Linked DNA regions of Sagittula sp. P11. The protein of the gene in region 1 interacts with the protein of each later gene in a pairwise test. Links are inferred from orthologs where the notes say so. Each region holds a gene or a part of one and is shown in the gene's direction. Other genes may lie near its edges.

Region 1 (10,984 bases):
GCAGAAGACGACCTGCACGGGTGTCGAGATGTTCCGCAAGCTGCTGGACCGCGGTGAGGCAGGCGACAACATCGGCGCGCTGCTGCGCGGCATCGACCGTGACGCGGTCGAGCGCGGCCAGGTCCTGTGCAAGCCGAAGTCGGTGAACCCGCACACGAAGTTCGAGTGCGAGGTCTACATCCTGACCAAGGAAGAGGGTGGCCGTCACACGCCGTTCTTCAAGAACTACCGTCCGCAGTTCTACTTCCGCACGACCGACGTGACGGGCACCGTCGAGCTGCCGGAAGGCACCGAGATGGTGATGCCGGGCGACAACCTGAAGTTCAACGTCGAGCTGATCGCACCGATCGCGATGGAAGAAGGCCTGCGCTTCGCCATCCGCGAAGGCGGCCGCACCGTCGGTTCGGGCGTCGTCTCCAAGATCGTCGCCTGATCGCGACCTGTGCCGGGCGCCTGCCCGGCCGAGAACAACGAAGGGCGTCCCAAACGGGGCGCCCTTTTCTATTGCCCCCGGTTCGCTTGTCCACAGGACATCGCGCACCTTCCCAAGCCACACCCCACCCCGTAGGGCGGGGCTCTGCGCCGCCCTGCCTCAGCGGTCGAGCGTCAGGCGGAACACGTCGTTGGGGTAAGCGGCGTCGCCGATGCGGAAGTGCGTGGTGCCGATCCGTTCGAAGCCCTGCCGCAGGTAGAAGCCGATGGCGGGGGTGTTTTCGGAATTGGTGGCCAGCCAGACGGAAGGCTGGCCCAGCGACCGGGCGTGGTCGATCCCGCGCGCCAGAAGCGCCCGGCCAAGGCCGCGGCCGTGGTGGCGGGGCTGGACGTAGAGGGTCGAGATCTCCAGATCGGAGCATCCCGGCAGCGGCGCGGGGCGGTTGCGGGTCAGGCGGATGAAGGCGTCCGGGCCTTCCTCGTTCTCCGACAGGATCACGTGTTCGCCGGGATCGGCGAGGACAGCCGCGAGGTTCGCCGCGGTGAAGGTGTCGAGCGCGTATTCGGCATAGGCCGTGTCGACGCCGCGCCGGATGTAGGTGTGCATCCAGACCTCGAAGGAGATCGCCGCGAGGATCGCTGCGTCGGAGGGCCGGGCGGTGCGCAGTCTGACGGGCAGCGTCACAGGCGGCGCAGCATGAAGACGGAGAGCGGGTCGGTCACGTAGTCCCCGAAAGGCGGGCAATCGGTGAAGCCCGCCCGGTGGTAGAGCGCGCGGGCGGCGGCGAAGTCCGGCTCCGACCCGGTTTCAAGGCAGAGGCCAACGGCGCCGGAGGCGCGGGCCTGATCGGCCAGCCCGTCGAGCAGCACCCTGCCCAGCCCCTCGCCGCGACGGGCGCGGGCGACGTGCATGCTTTTCAGTTCCATCACCGTGCCGCCGTCGGGCCAGTCCACGCCGTCGGGCCAGCCCGCCCGGTCCAGCGGTTTCAGCGCCCCCACGGCGCAGGGCGCACCCCCGGCCCAAAGCGCAAAGACCCGCGCCCCGCTGGCGCGCAGCGCGTCGGAGGTCATGACGTGGCAGCTTTCCTCGGGCGATTGCGCGCGCATGTCGGCATGGTGGCGGGCCAGCAGCGCCTCGGCCGCGGGGGCGGGGCTGCGCAGCTCCTGCAAGGTCACTGTCTGGTCCATCGGTCATCGCCTTTCCCGCGTTGCGGCGACCCTTCGACGTTCCGGGGGGATCGTCAAGTCGCACGGCCTGCGCGTCGCCCATTGCGCAGGGCAAAAGCCGCTCTATCCTCCGCCAGATGACCACTCTCGTCCCCGTTACGCAGGACATGATCCTGCGCGCCTTTGCCCTTGACGGTCCCGATGCGGGCCGCCGCCTCGAACCTGCCGAAGTGCCGGAACTCCTGCGCCACGACACGCTGGCCTGGGTGCATCTGCGCGCCCAGCACGCCGACACGCCGTCGTGGATCGTCGGGAACCTGTCCTATCTCGATCCGACGATCATCGATGCGCTGGTGGCCGAGGAGACCCGCCCGCGTGTCACGCCGGTGGGCAACGGGCTGATCGTCATCCTGCGCGGCGTCAACACCATCGAGGGCGAGGCGCCGGAGGACATGGTCTCGGTCAGGTTGTGGATAGACCCGCACCGGATCGTGTCGCTGTCGATGCGGAAGGTGAAGGCGATCGAGGACATCGCCGAGAGCCTTGAGCGTGGCGGCGGGCCGAAGGACGCGGCGGAGTTCCTGGTGATGCTGACGGAGCGCCTGACCTACCGGATCGAGGCGTTCTGGCGCGAGGTCGACGACAAGGCCGACGACCTTGAGGAAGAAGTGCTGGAGGAGGTCCGGCCCGAGATGGCCGGCCGGCTGGTGGACCTGCGGCGCACCGCGATCATCCTGCGCCGCTACCTGCAGCCCCAGCGCGACGCGATGCGGACGCTGCAGGCGGTCCATCCCGACTGGGTGGAGGGCGACGACCTGCGGCAACTGGCAGAGGAGCTGGACGCGCTGGAGCGGGTGGTGGAGGACGCCGACGCGCTGCGCGACCGGATGGCGCTGGTGCGGGACGAGATGCAGAGCGCGCGGGACGAACGCCTGAACCGCAACCTCTACCTGCTGTCGATCCTCTCGGCGGTGTTTTTGCCGCTGGGGTTCCTGACGGGTCTTTTCGGGATCAATCTGGCGGGAATGCCGGGGGCAGAGTGGCCCTTGGCCTTCTGGGTGTTCACCGGCGCGCTCTGCGTCATCGGTGCCCTGCAGCTTGTGGTCCTGCGGCGGATGCGCTGGATCTGAGGGGGATCGGGGCGCGGACCCCCGGAAACGTATTGGCCGCACCCCCGTGGGGGCGCGGCATTGGCAACTTCGGTATCGCGCAGGCTGGGAGTGCGGGCCCGCGCGATACCTTGTGGCAGATCACTTCAGAACTGCACGGATGCCGTTGCGCAGTTCGTTCGAGTCACCGCCGGAGTGCACGACTGCGTTGATCTGGTGAACCTGGGTGTCGGTCAGGTTCGAGTAGTCGGCGTTCGGCAGCAGGATGAATGCCTCGGACGACAGGCGCGGGGCCGGAGCAGCGGAGGCAACGCCGGTCAGAAGAACGGTTGCGGCGAGGGTGGATGCGATAAGCGTTTTCATTTCATTTCTCCAGTTTGAGGTGGCGGCATCGGTGCCGCCGGTCTTGTTTGCGTCGGTGTTTGCTTCCGACACCGAACAAGTAGGCTTGCCGTCTGAGACATTGAAATCACGAAGAAATCTCGGATTGCTCGCGAAAACGTGTGCTTGAAATCGGCGACGGCCAAACGGGTCTTTGTGCATGAAGTGAGGCTTTTGGTGCGGCTCAAGCCCGCTTGGACAATCGGGCGTTCCGGCGGTTTCAAGGGGGTTCCCGGCGCGGCCGCGCGCGGGGCCTCGGAAAGGGGAAATTCGTGCTGTGCACAGTTCGTGTGCGGGAATGAAAAATCGGATTCCGCCCCTTGCGGCGCCCTTTTCGGGGCTGGGCGGACCCCCGGGGGCATGAGATTCCAGCGCGGTCCGGGGCGAATCCTGCGGGTCGGACGGGGGCGGTTCGGCCCGGGGCAGGGCGGCGCTTCGTGCCGGGGGGCGACTGTTCGCGGCGCGCGGCTCCTGGCCGTCGCGGGCGTGCGGGCCGATCAAGGCTGCGGGCAGGGCGGGCTGTTGCGCGGGGGGTGTCGGCGGGTGGTGCCGGTGCAGACCGGCGGGCCGGGCGCTGCCCGCGGATCGCGTTGGAAGGCGGCGCAAATTCCCTGACAAAGACGTCTTGATTTCACCCGCTGGCCCGTGTACCTGACGGCACGGCCTGAAGGGGTATAGCTCAGCTGGTAGAGCGACGGTCTCCAAAACCGTAGGTCGCGGGTTCGAACCCTGCTGCCCCTGCCATTCCTCCGGACATCGATGTCATGCCAGTGCTGCCGTTGCAGCGGAGGTTTCGTGTGCGCACGAAAAAGGGGCCGCCCGAAGGCAGCCCCGTACTTGCTAACAGGAACCTGGATTATTCGATGCCGAGGTAAGCGCGCATTTCGCGCTTCTTCTCGTTCTCGTTGCCGTCGCCGTTCATGATCGAGATCAGGGCGGCGGTCTGCTGTTCGGTCAGGGTCGATGCGTCCAGCTCGGGGATGTACGCTTCGATCTGGTTCACGTTGAACGTGCCTTCGTCGTTCATGTCGTCGATTTCGTCGGCTTCAGCCACTTCGGGCAGCGGCTCGTCGACGGCCACGGCCGGCGGGTTGTCGGACTGGAACTCGCCCAGGTAGGCTTCCATCTGGCGGGACTTCTCGTTCTCGTTGCCCGGGCCGTTGGCGATGCCGATCAGGGTGTTGACCTGCTCGTCGCTCAGCGCCTCGACGTTCACGTTCGGAAGGAACGTGGAAATGGTGTTCTCGTCAAAGCTGGTTTGCGCCACGGCGCCGGTTGCAATGACGGACACGAGTGCGGTTGCGGTCAGAAAACGTTTCATAAGGATGTCTCCTTTTCATCTTCGTGGGCGGTGCAGTGCACCTCTTTGGCCGTGCTGTTCTGCACCTGCCTTGCACAAGAACAACCGCCTTCCCCAATGATCGTTCCAAGAAAATTCGATTATTTTTCAAATTCTTACGATGCCGTGACCGGGTGTGAGCGGGCACGAGAAAGGGGCCGCTGAAAGCGGCCCCCTTCCGGGTAGAACTGTGACCTGGATCACATTTCGAGAGTGTCGATGTAGGTCTTGATCGCCTCTTCGTCGTTGGTCGCCAGGACGGCGCGCAGCTCTGCGAACTGCTCGTCGGTGATCGAGTAGATGTCGACGCCCGGTGCGTAGGTCATCATCGCCTCGATCTCGGCGTCGGTCAGACCTTCGGGGTAGAGGGTGATTTCCAGCTCGGGGTTGTTCGTCTTGAACTCGCCCAGGTAGGCGCGCATCTGGCGCTCTTTCGTCTCTTCGTTGCCTTCGCCGTTGATGGTGGCCATCAGGGAAGCGACCTGGGCGTCGGGCAGCATCTCGACGTTCACCTCGGGAATGAAGGTGTTGATCTCGTTTGCGTTGAAGCTGCTCTCGCTCTGGGCCATTGCGCCGGTTGCGATCACGGAAATAAGGGCGGTTGCGGTCAGAATACGTTTCATGTCAGATCCTTTTAGGTTTCTGCTGCGTCGGCGGCGTGTTTGCCGTGGCGCTCTGGGGGGTAAACCTCCCCGAGCCGAAAAGGTTCATTCGATTCATTCACGCATCCGGGAGCGGCTCACGCCTTGCTTTTGCCGGCCCCTGCGCGTACATGCCCACGAAACCGCAGCACACGGGACATTCACGCATGGCGACGACCAACCCGATCACGTTCATCCAGCAGGTCCGCGCAGAAGTGGCCAAGATCGTCTGGCCGACCCGGCGCGAAGTCACGCTGACCAGCATCATGGTCTTCATCATGGCGGCGCTGACGGCGGTCTTCTTTGCGCTGGTGGACCTGGCGATCCGGTCCGGTCTGACGGGTATCCTGACCTACTTCGGCGGCAGCTGAAGTCGGGCGCAGGGGCGCTCCGGCCCTTGCCATCCGGTTTCGGACGGTGTAACGGACGGGTCCAGTTTCCGGCGCGCGGCTATAAAGGCTCGCGCGCCGTTTCATTTCCGGAAGGCGCCCCGTTCGGGGGCGGAATGATCGAGGTCGACATGGCAAAGCGGTGGTATTCGGTGAGCGTTCTCTCGAACTTCGAGAAGAAGATCGCCGAGCAGATCAGGACATCGGTTGAGGAGCAGGGGCTTCAGGACCAGATCGACGAGGTCATGGTCCCGACCGAAGAAGTCATCGAGGTGCGGCGCGGCAAGAAGGTGACGACCGAGCGTCGCTTCATGCCCGGCTACGTGCTGGTTCACATGGAGATGTCGGACCGCGGCTATCACCTGATTTCCAACATCAACCGGGTGACCGGCTTCCTCGGTCCGCAGGGCCGTCCGATGCCGATGCGCGATGCGGAGGTGGAGGCGATCCTCGGCCGCGTGCAGGAAAGCGACGAGGCGCCCCGGACGCTCATCCATTTCGAGATCGGCGAGCGGGTCAAGGTCAACGACGGTCCGTTCGAGGGCTTCGACGGCATGGTCGAGGGCGTCGACGAGGACAACCAGCGCCTGTCGGTGTCGGTGTCGATCTTCGGCCGCGAGACCCCGGTGGAGCTGGACTTCACCCAGGTGTCGAAGCAGGGCTGAGCCCTTCGCGCCGCCGGTCATTAGCGACGGCGCATATCTTCTGGCAGATCCTTCGGGCCCGTGCATCCGCGCGGGCCTTTTCCTTTGCTGCGGGCGGGGCCGGTCAGTCGGGGTGGATGTCGCGGCGTGTGCAGCCTGCCTCCAGCACGACGGCGATCCAGTTGATGTCCGCTTCGAGGCCGAGGTCCGCCAGCCACTCTTCCTGCAGGCGGTAGGCGGGCAGTTCCTGCGCGCCCGCGCAGTACCAGTGGCCCGCCTCTTCCTGCCGGTAATGCGTCAGTTCGTGCAGGAGCACGCCCACGTCGTAGGGGTTTTTCATGTCCCACGGGCGCACGAGGAAGATGGTGTCGGCCTCGGGGTCGTACATGCCGCGCGCCATGCCTTCCTGGGATGCGTGACGCGCGGTGTGCAGGCTGGCCGCGCGGGCCGCGCCGATCCACCGGACAAGGGGCGGCCCGTCGCGCCGGGGCAGGTCGGAATGGGTGTCCAGCCAGTCGTCGAGGTGCGAGACGAGCGCCCCGATGGTGGGGGCGTCGCGCCAGGCCAGCGGGTCTGCGTCGGCGGCGACGGTGGCGGGTGCCATGCAGACGAGTGTCATCAGGGCGCAGCCGAGCGGCGCGCCGAAGCGGTGAAAGGGGCTCATGTCCGGCCTCGTTCGAATTTTGAGAGTTGGTGAGAAGATGCTACGATCGGCCCGTCACCGGCGCAAAAGACCAATTTTCACCAGCCGTTGAAAGGAATTCAGCCATGGGGCGCAAATTCCCTCCGTTCGCGGCCGTGCGGGCCTTCGAGGCCGCGGCCCGGCATCTCAGCTTCAAGGCCGCCGCAGAGGAGCTGTGCCTGACCCCCTCTGCCGTCAGTCACCAGATCAAGGCGCTTGAGGCGTTCCTCGACACCGCGCTGTTCGAGCGCACGGGCGGCCGGATCTCCCTGACGCTGACCGGGCGCGGCTATGCCGGGAAGATGACCGGGCTGCTGGATGCCTTCGAGGACTCCACCCGTTCGGTGAAGGAGGCGGGCGCGCGGCCGTTCCGTGTCCTCTGCACGCCGGGCTTTGCGGCGCGATGGCTGGTGCCCCGGCTGGACCGGCTGGGATTCGGCGACCGCGTGCGGCTGCGGGTGTCGGTCGGGGCGCCCTCGACCGATTTCGCCGCGAACGACAGCGACCTTGTGATCCAGTGGGCTGACGATCCCGTGCCCGGCGTCGTCACCGAGCCGTTCATGACCTCTGCCCGCTACCCGGTGATCTCGCCCGCGCTGCGGGAGCGGGAAGATGTGCGGGTGCCGTCCGACCTGCTGCGGCTGCGGCTGATGCACGACGAGGTCCTGGACGCCTGGGACGAATGGTTCGACGCGGCGGGGGTGGCGCCGCGCGCCCTGCCGCGCGGGCCGGTCTTTCCGAACTGCGAACTGGCAACGACGGCGGCGGAACAGGGGCAGGGCGTGGCGCTGGCCTATGACATGATGGTGCGCGGAACGCTGGAGGCGGGACGGCTGGAGCGGCTGTTCGACACGGTGACGCTGCCGGTCACGATCTACTCTGTCGCCTATCCGGAGGCGCGGGCCGACGATCCGATGATCCGGAGCTTCCGGGACTGGGTCTTTGCCGAGATGGAGCGGGACGGTGCACCGCTGCTGGCCCGTCCTGCCGCAGAATAGCGCGCGACGGCAGGCCGCCCTTCGGAATCACTTGCCAAACCGCCGCCGAGGTTATATGCGGCGCCCCTGTTGCTGCGGAACCGTCAGGTTGCGCGCAATCCACCGTGGGAGGCGAGGGTCACGCGAGATCCGGACCTGACCACGCCACAAGAAGCCCCTTCGACGCGTCGCGGGGGAGATGGAAAAGGAGAAAGCCGATGGCAAAGAAGCTCGCCGGCAAGATGAAGCTGCAGATCCCTGCAGGCAAGGCCAACCCCTCCCCGCCGGTCGGTCCGGCGCTGGGTCAGCGCGGCATCAACATCATGGAATTCTGCAAGGCGTTCAACGCCAAGACGCAGGAAATGGAGCCCGGCGCGCCGTGCCCGACCGTGATCACCTACTACCAGGACAAGTCCTTCACGATGGACATCAAGACGCCCCCCGCGTCTTACTACCTGAAGAAGGCCGCCGGTCTGAAGCCCGTGGGCAAGCGTAACCGCCCCCGCGGTGCCGAGAAGCCGGGCCGTGAGACCATCGCACACGTCACCGTGGCGCAGGTCCGCGAGATCGCCGAAGCCAAGATGAAGGACCTTTCGGCGAACGACGTCGAAGCGGCAATGCAGATCATCCTGGGCTCCGCCCGGTCGATGGGCATCGAGGTGAAAGGGTAATCGTCATGGCAAAACTTGGTAAGCGCACCCGTGCAGCCCGCGAAGCCTTCGAAGGCAAGGAAAACATCACCGTCGAGGAAGCCGTTTCCCTGATCAAGTCGAACTCCAATGCGAAGTTCGACGAGACCGTGGAAATCGCGATGAACCTCGGTGTCGACCCGCGTCACGCCGACCAGATGGTCCGCGGCGTGGTCGGCCTGCCGAACGGCACCGGCAAGACCGTCCGCGTGGCAGTCTTTGCACGTGGCCCGAAGGCTGACGAGGCGAAGGAAGCCGGTGCGGACATCGTCGGCGCCGAAGACCTGATGGAAACCATCCAGGGCGGCACCATCGAGTTCGACCGTTGCATCGCGACGCCGGACATGATGCCGATCGTCGGTCGTCTGGGCAAGATCCTCGGCCCGCGGAACCTGATGCCGAACCCGAAGGTCGGCACCGTGACCATGGACGTCAAGGAAGCCGTCGAGGCAGCCAAGGGCGGTCAGGTCCAGTTCAAGGCGGAGAAGGCCGGTGTCGTGCACGCAGGTGTCGGCAAGGTTTCCTTCGACGAGGCCAAGCTGGCCGAGAACATCCGCGCGTTCGTGAACGCCGTGTCCGCGGCCAAGCCGACGGGCGCGAAGGGCACCTACATGAAGAAGATCTCGCTGTCTTCCTCCATGGGCCCGGGCGTCACCGTCGACGTGTCGAACGCGACCGGCAACTGAGCCGACCGCTCCAGGAATTGAAGGAGGGCGTCCCGCCGGGGCGCCCTTTTTCTTTGGGACTGTCCGAAGGGGCTGTCAGGAGGGGGCGGGCAGGGTCAGGGTATCCCGCCTTTGCCGTTTCCCGGCGGCGCGGTAAGACGGCGGCATGAAGCGCGTTCTCAAGGTTTTCGCCATCGCCGTGGCCGCAATCGCCGTGGTCCTCTACCTGCCGTGGGTGGTTCTGCTGCCGTCGCACGACCGCGACTGGCGCGCCGATCACAGCCGTCTGCCGCTGGTCTCTGCCGGAGAGGAGGCGGCGGTGATCCGCAATATCCGCAACTGGGATTACGCCCCCGACGGCAGCGTCGCGCGCGAGGCCTGGATCAACGCGACCCTCGTCCCCGAGGAGCTGGAGCAGGCCTATTTCGTGGTCGAGCCGTTCACCGGCAGCGAGGCCATCGCCCACACCATGCTGTCCTTCCGCTTTCGCGACGGGAAGACCTATGTCGCCTCCGTCGAGGCGCGGCGCGAAGAGGGCGAGAGCTACAACGCGCCGCTGGCCGCCGTGCTGCCGGTCTTCGAGTACTTCTTTGTCTGGACGACCGAGCGCGACATGTTCGGCAATTCGGAGTTCTGGGCGGGCGATCAGCTGTACCTCTACCCGCTGTCGATCCCCATCGAGCAGCAGCGCGCCGTGCTAAAGGCGATGCTGCGCGAGAGCGAGGAACTGGTGACGGAGCCGCGCTGGTACAACACGCTGTTTTCCAACTGCACCAACGTGCTGGCCCGGGCGGTGAACCGGACAAAGCGCGGGGTGGTGCCCTTCGACAAGTCATGGGTGCTGACCGGCTACGCCGACGATTTTCTGTACGAGCAGGGAATGCTGGCGGACATGGGCGGGTTCGAGGCGACGCAGGAACGGGCCTTGATCTCTCCGCTGGTGCGGGAGCTCTACGGGATAAAGGACCCGGCGGAATTTAGTGTCGCCTTGCGCGAACGGATGCGCGGCGGGATTTGATTGAATGATTGCAAGAAATAATGGCCGGTGCTAATGCAGGCCTCGCGGTGCCGGATGCGATTCGTATTCGGCGCCGCAATTCGTCCGAGACGGTGGGTTGGTTCCATTTCCTGAAATGGCCCCGGTAATTCCTGCCTGAGACGGGAAGAGACATCTTTTCAGCCCCGCGCTTCTGCGTCGGGCCCACAGGATGCGTCGACCCTCATTCGGACTTTGTGATCGGGGACACCCGGTCGACTGAGAGCCGGAGGGTCCGCCCTCCAACAACTGGAGTGAAACTGTGGATAGAGCCCAGAAAGAGAAATTGGTCGAGGAACTCGGCCAGATCTTCGAAAGCTCTGGCGTCGTGGTGGTTGCCCACTACGAGGGTCTCACGGTTGCAGAGATGACGGATCTGCGTAACCGCGCTCGCGCTGGTGAAGCAACGGTCCGTGTCGCCAAGAACAAGCTCGCCAAGATTGCTGTCCAGGGCACCCCCGCCGAGGGGATCGCCAAGTATCTGGACGGCATGACGGTGCTTACCTTCTCCGAGGACCCGGTCGCAGCGGCCAAGGTCATCGAAGACTTCGCCAAGGATAACAAGAAGATTGAGATCCTTGGTGGCGCCATGGGTGGCACCACGCTGGACCGTGCCGGTGTCGAGGCCGTGTCGAAAATGCCGTCGCGCGATGAGCTTATTGCTTCCATCGTCGGCTGCATCGGCGCACCCGCATCGAACATCGCCGGCGCCATTGGCGCACCTGCATCGAACATCGCCTCCATCCTCACCACCATCGAGGAAAAGGGCGAGGCGGCGTAAGCAACCTTTCGACCTGCGTAGGGAATGCTCCCTGACGTTGGAACCCATATCT
Region 2 (10,903 bases), 100 kb from region 1 along the record:
TGGCTGATCTTCCGGACCGGCTGGCGGATCCGGAACTGAGACTGCGCGGGCGGCCTTCGGGTCGCCCGCAGCTTTTTCGGCGGGTCAGACGTGCGCGGGCTGGCCGCGGCCGCCGAGGATGACGTCCATGCTCATCCCGCCGATCCACATGCAGAACAGCGCCAGCCACGCGGTTCCGGCAAAGATCGAGCCGCCGGAGACGCCCGCGCCGATGGCGCAGCCGCCGGCCAGCATCCCGCCGAAGCCCATCATCACCGCGCCGATCATGGCGTTGCGCATGGGGGTCGAGCCTTCGAACCCCTGGAACTTCAGTTCCTTCGCCAGAAGGGCCGACAGGAACGACCCCAGCACGACGCCCGGCACCAGACCCACGTCGAATTCGAGCACAGAGGTACGGTCGAGGAAGAACATCAGCGTGTTGGCCGAGGGGCCGGTGAAGGTCAGGCTTTCGATCTGGACCGGCTCGAACGCGGATTGCGACAGCATGTAGGTCAGCCCGTAGCCCACAGCCGCGGCAAAGCCCACGCCGGAGGCGAAGACCAGCCGCGAAAACCCGATGCGGTTGCGGCGGCTCAGTTCCAGCGCGACGAGCGCGATGGCGAGGCCGATCACAAGCCCGGCCTCACGCGGCAGGTGCAGGGCGGTCAGCAGGTCCATGTTGCGCCCGCCGGTGGTGATCCAGAGTGCGGCGATGCGGTCGCGGATCGGGGCGAGCCAGCCGGTCAGGCTCATCTGTGCGGTGACGGCGAAGATCAGCCCCGACACGACGGAGCGCAGGTTGCCCGTGGCCGCCAGCACCAGCAGGCGGCCCGAGCAGCCGCGCGCCAGCACCATGCCGGCGCCGAAGATCAGCCCGCCGACGATGGCGCCCGACCAGCTTCCCGGGACGGCCATCATGCGGGCCTCGGTCGTGTCGAGCAGGCCCAGTAGCTGCGCGCCCTGCACCCAGACAAGCGCCGTGGAGAAGGTCAGCAGCCAGACCGCGACCTTGTCCTGCATCATGCCGCGGGCGAATTCGACCGTCGCGGCACGCAGGCAGAAGCGTGAGCGTTGCGCCGCGATGCCGAATATCACGCCGGTCACCAGCCCGAAGAGCGCGGCGGTCGGGGATTCTCCGATCCGGTCGATCAGCGGAACGATGTCCATGGGCGGCCCTCCTGCGGTGTGACGCTGGCCGGGGTTCTGCCGGAGAATCGGAAAAGGTGACTTGATGCAGATCATTAAATTCAATTTTCCGCATGAATGGCCGGTCACGGCGCCGGTTTTTTGCCCGTCACAGCGTCATGTGCGACATGCGCGTCGTTTTCCGGGCAGCGGTGGAGGTGTCTGAAATGCAATGGGCGGATCCAGAGACACGCTTTGCCGGGAGGCGCCCGCGATGAACGAGACCGTCCAGTTCGACCTGACCGCCGCGACGATGGCGGCCGTGGCCATGTCTGCGCTTCCGGTGGTGGCCAATGCCGACCATGCGCCGCTGGAAGGCGGCGAGGACCCGGCGTTTGGCACGGTGCGCTGGAAGACCCTGTTCGACGGCGACAAGACCGCGACCTCCTCCATGGTGCTGGGCGTGGCGGAGTTCGGCCCGCAGGGAACGCTGTTGCCGCACCGCCATGCCCCGGCCGAAATCTACTTCGGCCTGTCGGGCACCGGCATCGTCACCATCGATGGCGTAGCACATGAGATCGCGCCGGGCGTTGCGCTCTACATCCCGTCGGACGTGGAGCATGGCACGGTGGCCGGGTCTGAGGGGCTGCGCTTCCTCTACGTTTTCCCGCGCGACCGCTTTGCCGAGGTGGAGTACCGCTTCTCCGTGGCGTGATCTTTTCGCCGGGCTGTGCGTTTTCGCACGAAAAGCGGACTCGCCAAAGTGTTTGCCCGGGCGTAAAGCATGCTCATGACACCTATTCCGCTCTCCGAGGCACGTTCGCTGCCGATCTGGCGCCGGCCCATCACGCTGCTGTTCCTGATGTCGATTGCCATGCCACTGTCGTTCGCGACGTGGTCGGCGCTGCTCAACAACTTCGTCATCGAGGTGGCGCAGTTCGACGGGGCGGACATCGGCTGGCTGCACACCGTGCGCGAGATCCCCGGCTTCCTTGCCATCGGGGTGATCCTCGTGATCATCGTAATGCGCGAACAGGTGCTGGCGCTGGTGTCGCTGGCGCTGCTGGCGGTGGCCACGGCGGTCACGGCGTGGTTCCCGACGATGGGCGGGCTGCTGTTCATTACGCTGATGTCGTCCATCGGCTTCCACTACTACGAGACGGTGAACCAGTCGCTGCAGCTTCAGTGGCTGAGGAAGGACCGCGCGCCGCAGATCCTGGGCTGGCTGATCGCTGCCGGATCGGGCGCGACGCTGGTGGCCTACGGGCTGATCGTGCTGACCTGGGACCGGCTTGGCCTCAGCTATGACACGGTGTTCATGGCCTCGGGCGGCCTGACGTTGGTGATCGTGATCTATTGCGCCATCGCCTTCCCGCAGTTCGAGAGCCCGAACCCGCAGGTGAAGAAGTTCATCCTGCGCAAGCGGTACTGGCTGTACTACGCGCTGCAGTTCATGTCGGGCGCGCGGCGGCAGATCTTCGTGGTCTTCGCGGGCTTCATGATGGTCGAGCGTTTCGGCTTCGACGTGCACGAGGTGACGGCGCTGTACCTCATCAACCTTGTCGCCAACATGGTGATCGGGCCGGTCTTCGGGCGCGCCGTCTTCAGGTTCGGCGAACGCAACACGCTGGTCTTCGAGTACATCGGCCTGACGCTGGTGTTCACGCTGTATGGCGGGATCTACTGGTTCGGCTGGGGCGTGGTGCTGGCGGCGGTGCTGTATGTCGTCGACCACCTGTTCTTTGCCATGGCGCTGGCGCTGAAGACCTACTTCCAGAAGATTGCCGACCCGGGCGACATCGCGCCCACGGCGGCGGTAGCGTTCACCATCAACCACATCGCGGCGGTCTTCCTGCCGGCGCTGCTGGGCTACCTCTGGCTGACCTCGCCGGGGGCGGTGTTCGGGCTGGCGTCCTGCATGGCGATGACCTCGCTGGGGCTGGCGCTGCTGATCCCGCGCCACCCCGCGCCGGGGAACGAGACCCGGTTCAGCGCATTGGCCCCCGCCCCGGCGGAGTGATCCGTCAGCGGCAGAGCGGCGAGACGTCGAAACCGACGATCTGTTCGTTCAGCAGCTCGAACTTCAGGACCGACATGCAGCCGTCGGCGGTCGTGGCCGTGCCTTCGAGGACGGTCGGCTTGCCGGTGCCGGTCGAGACGCTGGAGAACGAGACCTTCTCGTAGGCTTTCGCGCCCGCGAACATCTCGGCCATCTTGTCGGTGCTGAGCTGATCCTGAAGGCCGGGATGGAGGAGGGCGCGCGCCTCGGCGTGGCCGCCGGTGGTGCTGAGCGTGACGAACTGCCGGGCGATGTCGCGCGACCCGGAGGTGAAGAAGAACATGGCACCGGCGAACAGCGCGACAACAAGAACGAGGCCGCCAAGGACCTTGAGAACGGTTTTCATAAGAATGGACTCCGAAAGAATACGCCGTGAGCGTGGCGCAGTTTCGCGAGTCTGGCAATGCTGGCGTGTGCCCTCCGGCTGGTGTAAGGCGCGGAAGCACCCGATGGAGACCCGATGATGCCGACCTGGACCGCCTTCACCAAGATCGACGACAAGACCCGCGCCGAGGCGTTGGGCGAGGCGATGGAAGAGCTCGAACCGGAACCGACAGGCGTCGGCGTTTTCGAGATCGAGGACGGATCGGGCCTGTGGGAAATCGGCGGCTACTTCATCGAAGCGCCGAACGAAGTGGAGCTTGCGCTTCTGTCCGCGGCCTACCACGCGCAGGGCTTTGTCGTGTCCGAAGTGCCGGACACCGACTGGGTCGACAAGGTGCGCCGCGAACTGACGCCCGTCGTTGCGGGGCGGTTCTTCGTCTACGGCAGCCACGATGCGGACAAGATCCCGGAAGGGTCGGAGCCGCTGCTGATCGAAGCGGCGATGGCCTTCGGCACCGGGCACCACGGCACCACGCAGGGCTGCCTTGAGGCGCTGGACCGGCTGGCGGGCGAGGGCTTTGTCGGCCGCAGCGTCGCGGACATCGGTTGCGGCACGGCGGTTCTGGCCATGGGTGCCGCGCGCATCTGGCCGGAGACCGTGGTGGCCTCCGACATCGACGAGGTTGCGGTCGAGGTGGCCGAGGCCAACGTGCGCGCCAACGCGCTTGAGGGCAAGGTCATCTGCGTGGAGGCGGCGGGCTTCGAGAACGACGTCCTGCACGAACGCGCGCCCTATGACCTCGTGTTCGCGAACATCCTCAAGCAGCCGCTGATCGACCTTGCCCCGTCGATGAAGGCGCATCTGGCCGACGGCGGCTATGCGATCCTGTCGGGCATCCTGACGCGTCAGGCCGACGAGGTCGCAGAGGCCTACGCGGCAGAGGGAATCGCCGAGGTGAACCGCACCACGATCGGTGACTGGGTCACGCTGCTCCTGCAAAAATGAGGAGGGTTCATGCCGTTTTTGGGTAAAACCTGCGGCAAGTGCCCAATTCTCGCCACATTCCTTGGCTAAAAATGTGTCCAATCGGTGGGGGCCGGTATTTCAGAGGCTGCCATGGAAGAAGCGCTCTCCAGCTATAAACGTCGCGAACAGGCCCTTCGTCGCAAGCACGAGCGCCTGGCGCGGGGCTATGTGACGAAGCTCGACAAGAAGACAGGGAATTACGTGCAGGTGCCCGCCGGCAAGACCGGCGGAGTGGGACTGCGTGTCATTCTGGCGGCGGTGGCAGGCTTCATCGCCTTCAAGACGCTGGTCCTGACGTACCTCGGCAGCGGGGATTACCAGGTCCACGTCGATACCCTGGCCAGCGGCTCCATCTTTGAACGGGTCGGCGCGTGGCTCATGCAGATCGACCCGCTGACCGCGAAACTGGCCGAGCTCGGATCACTGCTTGTTTCGTAAAGACTGACTATCTCTCGCTGTGCTCACGTAAAAAGGGCCGCGTCTTTGCCAGACGCGGCCCTTTTTCTGTAGCGCCCCATGCGCTTAGTAGCGACGGGCTACGGCGTCGATGTCGCCGCGGTGCAGGCCGATGTCGTCGAGTTCGCGGTCGGTCAGCGATGCAAGTGCCTTGCGGGTCTGACGGGTGTCATTCCATGCGGCGAACGCGCCGACGGCAGTGGTGAACATGGTGCCAATGCGGGCGGCGGAGCCCGTGGCGGCGTGGTGGCGGGTGGTGTCGTATGCGGCCATCTCGATCTCCTGGATGATGGGGGGGGTGCATGTTTACAAAGCGCACGTAAAATGTGCGAAGCGCACAAGCAAGGGGCGGAAATTGCATGGGACATCTGCATTTTCTGCATGGCAGCATTCGCGGTTAACTGCCTATAAAAACTGGCAAAATTCCGCCTGAAATCGTGTCGCTTTCCACTCCGCAACCGGCGCAAACCGACACCGCCTGCCGCGCGATGTCGCCTGTGGATAAAGGGGTGTCGCTTTTGGGCTCCGCCGCTTTAACCTTGGCGTTTGTTCGCGTTTCGTGCTAACTGTGGCCGCATAACAAGAAAAGTGGGCGAGGATGCGGGTATTGGGCATTGATCCGGGGTTGCGACACCTCGGATGGGGGGTCATCGAGGTCGACGGCAGCCGCTTGCGGCACGTGGCCAACGGCATTTGCGATTCGGAAGGGACCGATCTGGCGCTGCGGCTGTTGTCGCTGCACAGCCAGCTGACGCGGGTCTTCGAGACGCACGCACCGGACGAGGCCGCCATCGAGAAGACATTCGTCAACAAGGACGCGGTGGGCACGCTGAAGCTGGGCCAGGCGCGGGGTGTCGCGCTGCTGGTGCCGGCGCAGTTCGGGCTGAGCATCGGGGAGTACGCGCCGAACCAGGTCAAGAAGACGGTGGTCGGCGTGGGTCATGCGGACAAGAACCAGATCCTGCACATGGTGAAGATGCAGTTGCCCGGTTGCCAGCCGGTCGGCCCGGACGCGGCGGATGCGCTGGCCATCGCGATCTGCCATGCGCATCACTCCGGCGTGCAGCGGATGAAGGTGCGGGCATGATCGGGCGGATTGCCGGACAGATCGTCTATCGCGGCGACGACCACGTGCTGATCGACGTGCGCGGCGTGGGCTATGTCGTCTATTGCACCGACCGGGTGCTGGCGTCGCTTGGCCGGGCCGGGGAGTTCGCAGCGCTGTATACCGACCTGCTGGTGCGCGAGGACCTGCTGCAGCTGTTCGGCTTTCCGACGCTGGTGGAGAAGGAATGGTTCCGCCTGCTGATGTCGGTGCAGGGCGTGGGGGCCAAGGCGTCGCTTGCGATCCTCGGCGCGCTTGGCGCGGATGGCGTGTCGCGGGCGCTGGCGCTTGGCGACTGGAACGCGATCAAGGCGGCGAAGGGCATCGGTCCCAAGACCGCGCAGCGCGTGGTGAACGAGCTGAAGGACAAGGCGCCGATGGTCATGGCCATGGGCGTGAGCGCGACCTCGGTGCCGCTGTCGGATACGCCCGACGAGGTGATCGAGACCGCCCCGCGCGCCCCTGCAGCGGCCCCGGCACCCGTGGCCTCGGCCCAGGCAGAGGCGCTTTCCGCGCTCGGCAACCTCGGGTATGGACCGGGCGAGGCGGCAGGCGCCGTGGCGCAGGCCGCGGGAGAGGACGGAGCGCTGGACACGGCGGGCCTGATCCGCGCGGCGCTGAAGCTGTTGGCGCCCAAGGGGTGAGGCGGGTCGCGCGCCCGACCGACCGGTAAGGAAGAGGCATGGAACCTGACCCGACGATGCGGCCCGAGCCCCTGCCCGAGGACCGCGACCGCGCGCTCCGGCCGCAGATGCTGGTGGATTTCGTCGGCCAGGCGGAGGCCCGGGCGAACCTCCGGGTGTTCATCGAAAGCGCCCGGTCGCGCGGCGAAGCGATGGATCACACGCTGTTCCACGGCCCGCCGGGGCTGGGCAAGACGACGCTGGCGCAGATCATGGCGCGCGAACTGGGGGTGGGGTTCCGCATGACCTCCGGTCCTGTGCTGGCCAAGGCGGGCGATCTGGCGGCGATCCTGACCAACCTCGAAGCGCGGGACGTGCTGTTCATCGACGAGATCCACCGCATGAGCGCGGCGGTGGAGGAGGTCCTCTATCCGGCGATGGAGGACTACGAGCTGGACCTCGTGATCGGCGAGGGGCCGGCGGCGCGCACCGTGCGGATCGAGTTGCAGCCCTTCACGCTGGTGGGGGCCACGACGCGGCTGGGGCTTCTGACGACGCCGCTGCGCGACCGCTTCGGCATCCCGACGCGGCTGAACTTCTACACGGTCGACGAGCTGGAGACGATCGTCGCTGGCAACGCGCGCAAGCTGGGCGTGCGGGTCGAAGGCTCCGGCGCGCGGGAGATCGCGCGGCGCGCAAGGGGCACGCCCCGGATCGCCGGGCGGCTGCTGCGCCGGGTCGTGGACTTTGCCGTGGTCGAGGGTGGCGGGGTTGTCACGCAGGCGCTTGCGGATTCCTCGCTCACTCGGCTGGGCGTGGATGCGCTGGGTCTGGACGGTGCGGACCGGCGCTACCTGCAGCTGATCGCGCAGAGCTATGGCGGCGGGCCGGTGGGGATCGAGACGCTCTCGGCCGCGCTGTCGGAAAGCCGCGACGCGCTGGAGGAAGTGGTGGAGCCCTACCTGCTGCAACAGGGCCTGATCCAGCGGACGCCACGCGGGCGGATGCTGACGCAGTCGGCGTGGAAGCACATCGGCATGGCCCCGCCGCGCCCGGACACACCCCCCGACCTGTTCGGGAAGTGAGACAAAACGCCGGGATTGCCCGCAAGGGGAGGGGCGTGTAACCCCGCCCCACATCCTGTTGCGCCGGCCCCGGTGGCCGCACGCGCGCCCCGAGACATGGCGGAGGGCCCATGACCCAGACCGACACCATCACCCCCGAGGACATCGCGGCCCTGTTCACCCGGTCGGACGGCAGCTTCTTTTGCGCCCGCTGGGGGCGGCCCATCGCGCCCATCGTCTTTGGCGTGGAGGACGCGACACTAAGCGTGGTGAAGGGGGCGTTCGAGGCGGTCTGTGCGCTGGCCGCTCACGGCATGGCCGAGACGGATACGGAACTGGGCAGCAACTTCATGGTGTTCTTCTTCCGCGACTGGCCGGAACTGCTGGACGTGCCCAACCTCGACCGGCTGATCGACGGGCTGGGCGCGCTGGTCGCGCGGCTGGACGCGGCGGAGGCCAACCAGTACAGGGTCTTCCGCTTTGACGAAAGCGGCGCGATCCGGGCCTGTTTCGTGTTCCTGCGGATGGACGATGCGCTGTCGAAAGTCCCGGCAGAGGAGCTGGCCCTGGGACAGGTGGCGCAGAGCATCCTGTGCTGGTCCGACACGGCCTTTTCGGAACGCTCGCCGCTGGCGCGGGCGGGGGAGACCACGGTACTCCGGCCCGACATCGCGGGTGTGATCCGCGCCGCCTACGATCCCGTGCTGCCCGCCGTGTCGCTGGACCCGAGCCACGCGCTGCGGCTGTTCGCACGCATGGCCGCGCAGTTGCCGGACGCCTGAGGCGCGCCGGCGGGGCCTGCACGTCACGCGGCGTGTGCCGCCGCTAGCGGACCAGCACCACGGCGCCGGTGTCCGAGTCGGGGTTCTCCTTCGTGGGGTGCACCTCGACCGTGATCGCTTGGCCGCGATGCTCGCCGCTGACCGTCTGGGACGTGCCGGATTCCAGCACCTCGTCGATCACCGTTTCGAGGGCGGTGAATTCCAGCCGCGGACCGACTACGTGGAAGGTGCGGCCGATGTCGTGGGTTTCCAGCTTGAACCGTTCGGAGACCAGTTCGCTGAACCGCTGGATGCGCCCCTGCTTGTCGAGGAAGATGACCCCGGTGCCCAGAAGTTCGAGCACCTGTTCGGTGTTGGCGTTGAGCTGCGACAGGAGTTCGATCTTGCGCTCGTGCTCGGCGCTGACGGAGACGAGTTCCTCGTTCACCGCGTGCAGTTCCTCGTTGGAGGACTGGAGTTCCTCGTTCGCGGCCTGAAGCTCTTCGTTGGAGGCCTGCAGTTCCTCGTTGGAGGCCTGAAGTTCCTCGCCACTGGCCTCCAGCCGTTCGGTCACGTGCTGGAGGGTCTGTTCGGTCAGGCGGAGGTCGCGTTCGAGTTCGTGGATGCGGGTGGTGACGACGCTTACGTCCTCGTCGCTGATCGGCTGGATCGCGGCAGCGGAGTCCTGCGGAGCCTCTTCCTTGGCGAGTTCCAGCCCGACCAGCATGACCTTGACGCGCGACACCTGGTCCAGCGCCTCGATGCGGACGTTGCAGGTCTGGACCTCGCCATCGGTCAGCGTGACCTTGGTCTTGCGGCTGTAGGACTCGAGCTGGCCCTGGCGCAGTTTCTCGAGCGCGACGTTGATGGTGAAGTGCAGGTCGTGGTGCACGATGTTCTCGACCGTCCAGTCGGTGAGGTTGTTCATCGTGTCGATGAACAGCCGCGCCATGCCGAACCAGCCCAGCACCGACCCGTCCCCGGTCACGAGGATCGACGGCGGCGCATAGCGCTTGAGCAGGGCGTCGTACCCCTTGATCAGCGTCTCGCGGCTGCGGATGTCGGCGATGTCCGAGGCGACGGAACGGTCACGCGGACGCTTTGGCGCGGCGACGGCGGTTTCGTGCAGCGGGCGGGCGCGGAACTTGCCGGTCATCACGCTGTGGTCGAGCACACGGCCTTCGGAGGCCTTCTGGAAGATGCGCCAGCGCGAGTCGATGGTGTCGAATTCCTGGCTGAACCGGCCAAGGCTTTCGGAGGGGCCGAGGAACATGTAGCCGTTCCGCCGCAGCCCGAAGAGGAACATCGACAGGACGCGCGCCTGCGGGCGGTCCTGAAGGTAGATGAACAGGTTGCGGCAGGAGATCAGGTTGAGGTTCATGAAGGGCGGATCGCTCAGCACGTCATGGGCGGAGAAGATGATCTTCTGGCGCAGGATCGGATCGACCACATACTTGTTGTTGCGCTTTTCGAAGTAGCGGCCGACGATCTCGGGCGGCAGGTTCGCGACGGCCTGCGCGTCATAGGCCCCGGCAGAGGCCCGTTCGAGCGAGCCGCGGTGCATGTCGGTCGCGATGATGCGGAACTTGCGGGCGGCCCCTGCCTCGGCCAGCGCTTCGGACATCTCTATGGCGAGCGTATAGGCCTCTTCGCCGGAGGCGCAGCCCGGCACCCAGATACGCAGGGGGCGAGGTTTCGTCGTCATTGCGGGCGAGCTTGTTCAGCACCTGCTTGCGCAGGACGGTGAAGGCCTCCGGGTCGCGGTAGAACTCCGTCACGCCGATCAGCAGGTCGCGGTAAAGCTCGTCCAGGGCCGACCGGTCGTCGGCCAGCAGCTTGAAATAGTCGGCCGGATCCTCGATGCCGCGCAGGTGTTGCCGCCGTTCCACCCGCCGCCGGACGTTGGCCGACTTGTAGGAGGAAAAGTCGACGCGGAACCCGTCTTCGAGCAATTGCAGGATGCCGTTCATCGTGCCGGAAAAATCCTTGTCTTCGCCGCTATCGGGTGCCCGTCCGGCAAAGATATCGCGGATCGCATCGGGCATGTCGGCGGCGCGCAGCACGCGGTCGACGGCGCCTGCGGCGATCACGCCCATCGGCATCGAGTTGAAGCCGGCCTCGTTCGGAGACTGGGCGATTACGGCGCCTCCGGCCTCGTGCAGAACCTTCGCCCCGCGCGATCCGTCGCTGCCCGATCCGGAAAGGATCACCCCGACCACGGGCTGTTTCTTGCGCTTGGCGACTGACCTGAGCAAAGTGTCGATCGGCAGGCGGGGCAGCTTGTCCTGGCTTGAAAACGATTGGACCCGGAAGATGTCGTCCTCCAGTTCGACGCTGATACCGGGACGGTTCAGGTAGATCGTGTCGGGCCGCAGCCTCA

The links.
Region 2: the proteins of rplK (region 1) and CDO87_RS08590 interact in binary tests that used the Escherichia coli proteins (3 or more experiments, as listed by UniProt). The link is inferred for Sagittula sp. P11 from one-to-one orthologs.

The regions. Positions count from the first base shown.
Region 1 is NZ_CP021913.1:1,656,442-1,667,425, reverse strand. What follows is about bases 6,843-9,705. They hold rplK (50S ribosomal protein L11), read left to right. Parts: upstream 6,843-7,979; coding sequence 7,980-8,432; downstream 8,433-9,705. Other genes in these bases: CDO87_RS08105 (DUF4105 domain-containing protein), read left to right, coding at 9,282-9,705; rplA (50S ribosomal protein L1), read left to right, coding at 8,438-9,136; CDO87_RS08120 (LysR substrate-binding domain-containing protein), read left to right, coding at 6,871-7,782. In the rest of the region: tuf (elongation factor Tu), read left to right, coding at 1-433; CDO87_RS08170 (GNAT family N-acetyltransferase), read right to left, coding at 593-1,111; CDO87_RS08165 (GNAT family N-acetyltransferase), read right to left, coding at 1,114-1,620; CDO87_RS08160 (zinc transporter ZntB), read left to right, coding at 1,737-2,729; CDO87_RS26690 (hypothetical protein), read right to left, coding at 2,850-3,251; CDO87_RS08145 (hypothetical protein), read right to left, coding at 3,946-4,410; CDO87_RS08140 (hypothetical protein), read right to left, coding at 4,629-5,051; preprotein translocase subunit SecE, read left to right, coding at 5,237-5,440; transcription termination/antitermination protein NusG, read left to right, coding at 5,590-6,123; CDO87_RS08125 (DUF6647 family protein), read right to left, coding at 6,227-6,766; more of CDO87_RS08105, read left to right, coding at 9,706-10,133; rplJ (50S ribosomal protein L10), read left to right, coding at 10,414-10,932. UniProt on the Escherichia coli protein: Forms part of the ribosomal stalk which helps the ribosome interact with GTP-bound translation factors.
Region 2 is NZ_CP021913.1:1,752,477-1,763,379, reverse strand. Bases 2,777-5,558 are described here. They hold CDO87_RS08590 (50S ribosomal protein L11 methyltransferase), read left to right. Parts: upstream 2,777-3,623; coding sequence 3,624-4,493; downstream 4,494-5,558. Other genes in these bases: CDO87_RS08580 (DUF1127 domain-containing protein), read right to left, coding at 5,037-5,243; CDO87_RS08585 (hypothetical protein), read left to right, coding at 4,605-4,952; CDO87_RS08595 (hypothetical protein), read right to left, coding at 3,129-3,509; CDO87_RS08600 (MFS transporter), read left to right, coding at 2,777-3,124. In the rest of the region: CDO87_RS08615 (ABC transporter permease), read left to right, coding at 1-39; CDO87_RS08610 (YeeE/YedE family protein), read right to left, coding at 85-1,146; CDO87_RS08605 (cupin domain-containing protein), read left to right, coding at 1,379-1,819; more of CDO87_RS08600, read left to right, coding at 1,889-2,776; crossover junction endodeoxyribonuclease RuvC, read left to right, coding at 5,569-6,057; Holliday junction branch migration protein RuvA, read left to right, coding at 6,054-6,719; Holliday junction branch migration DNA helicase RuvB, read left to right, coding at 6,758-7,783; CDO87_RS08560 (hypothetical protein), read left to right, coding at 7,894-8,544; CDO87_RS27200 (CheR family methyltransferase), read right to left, coding at 8,588-10,228. UniProt on the Escherichia coli protein: Methylates ribosomal protein L11.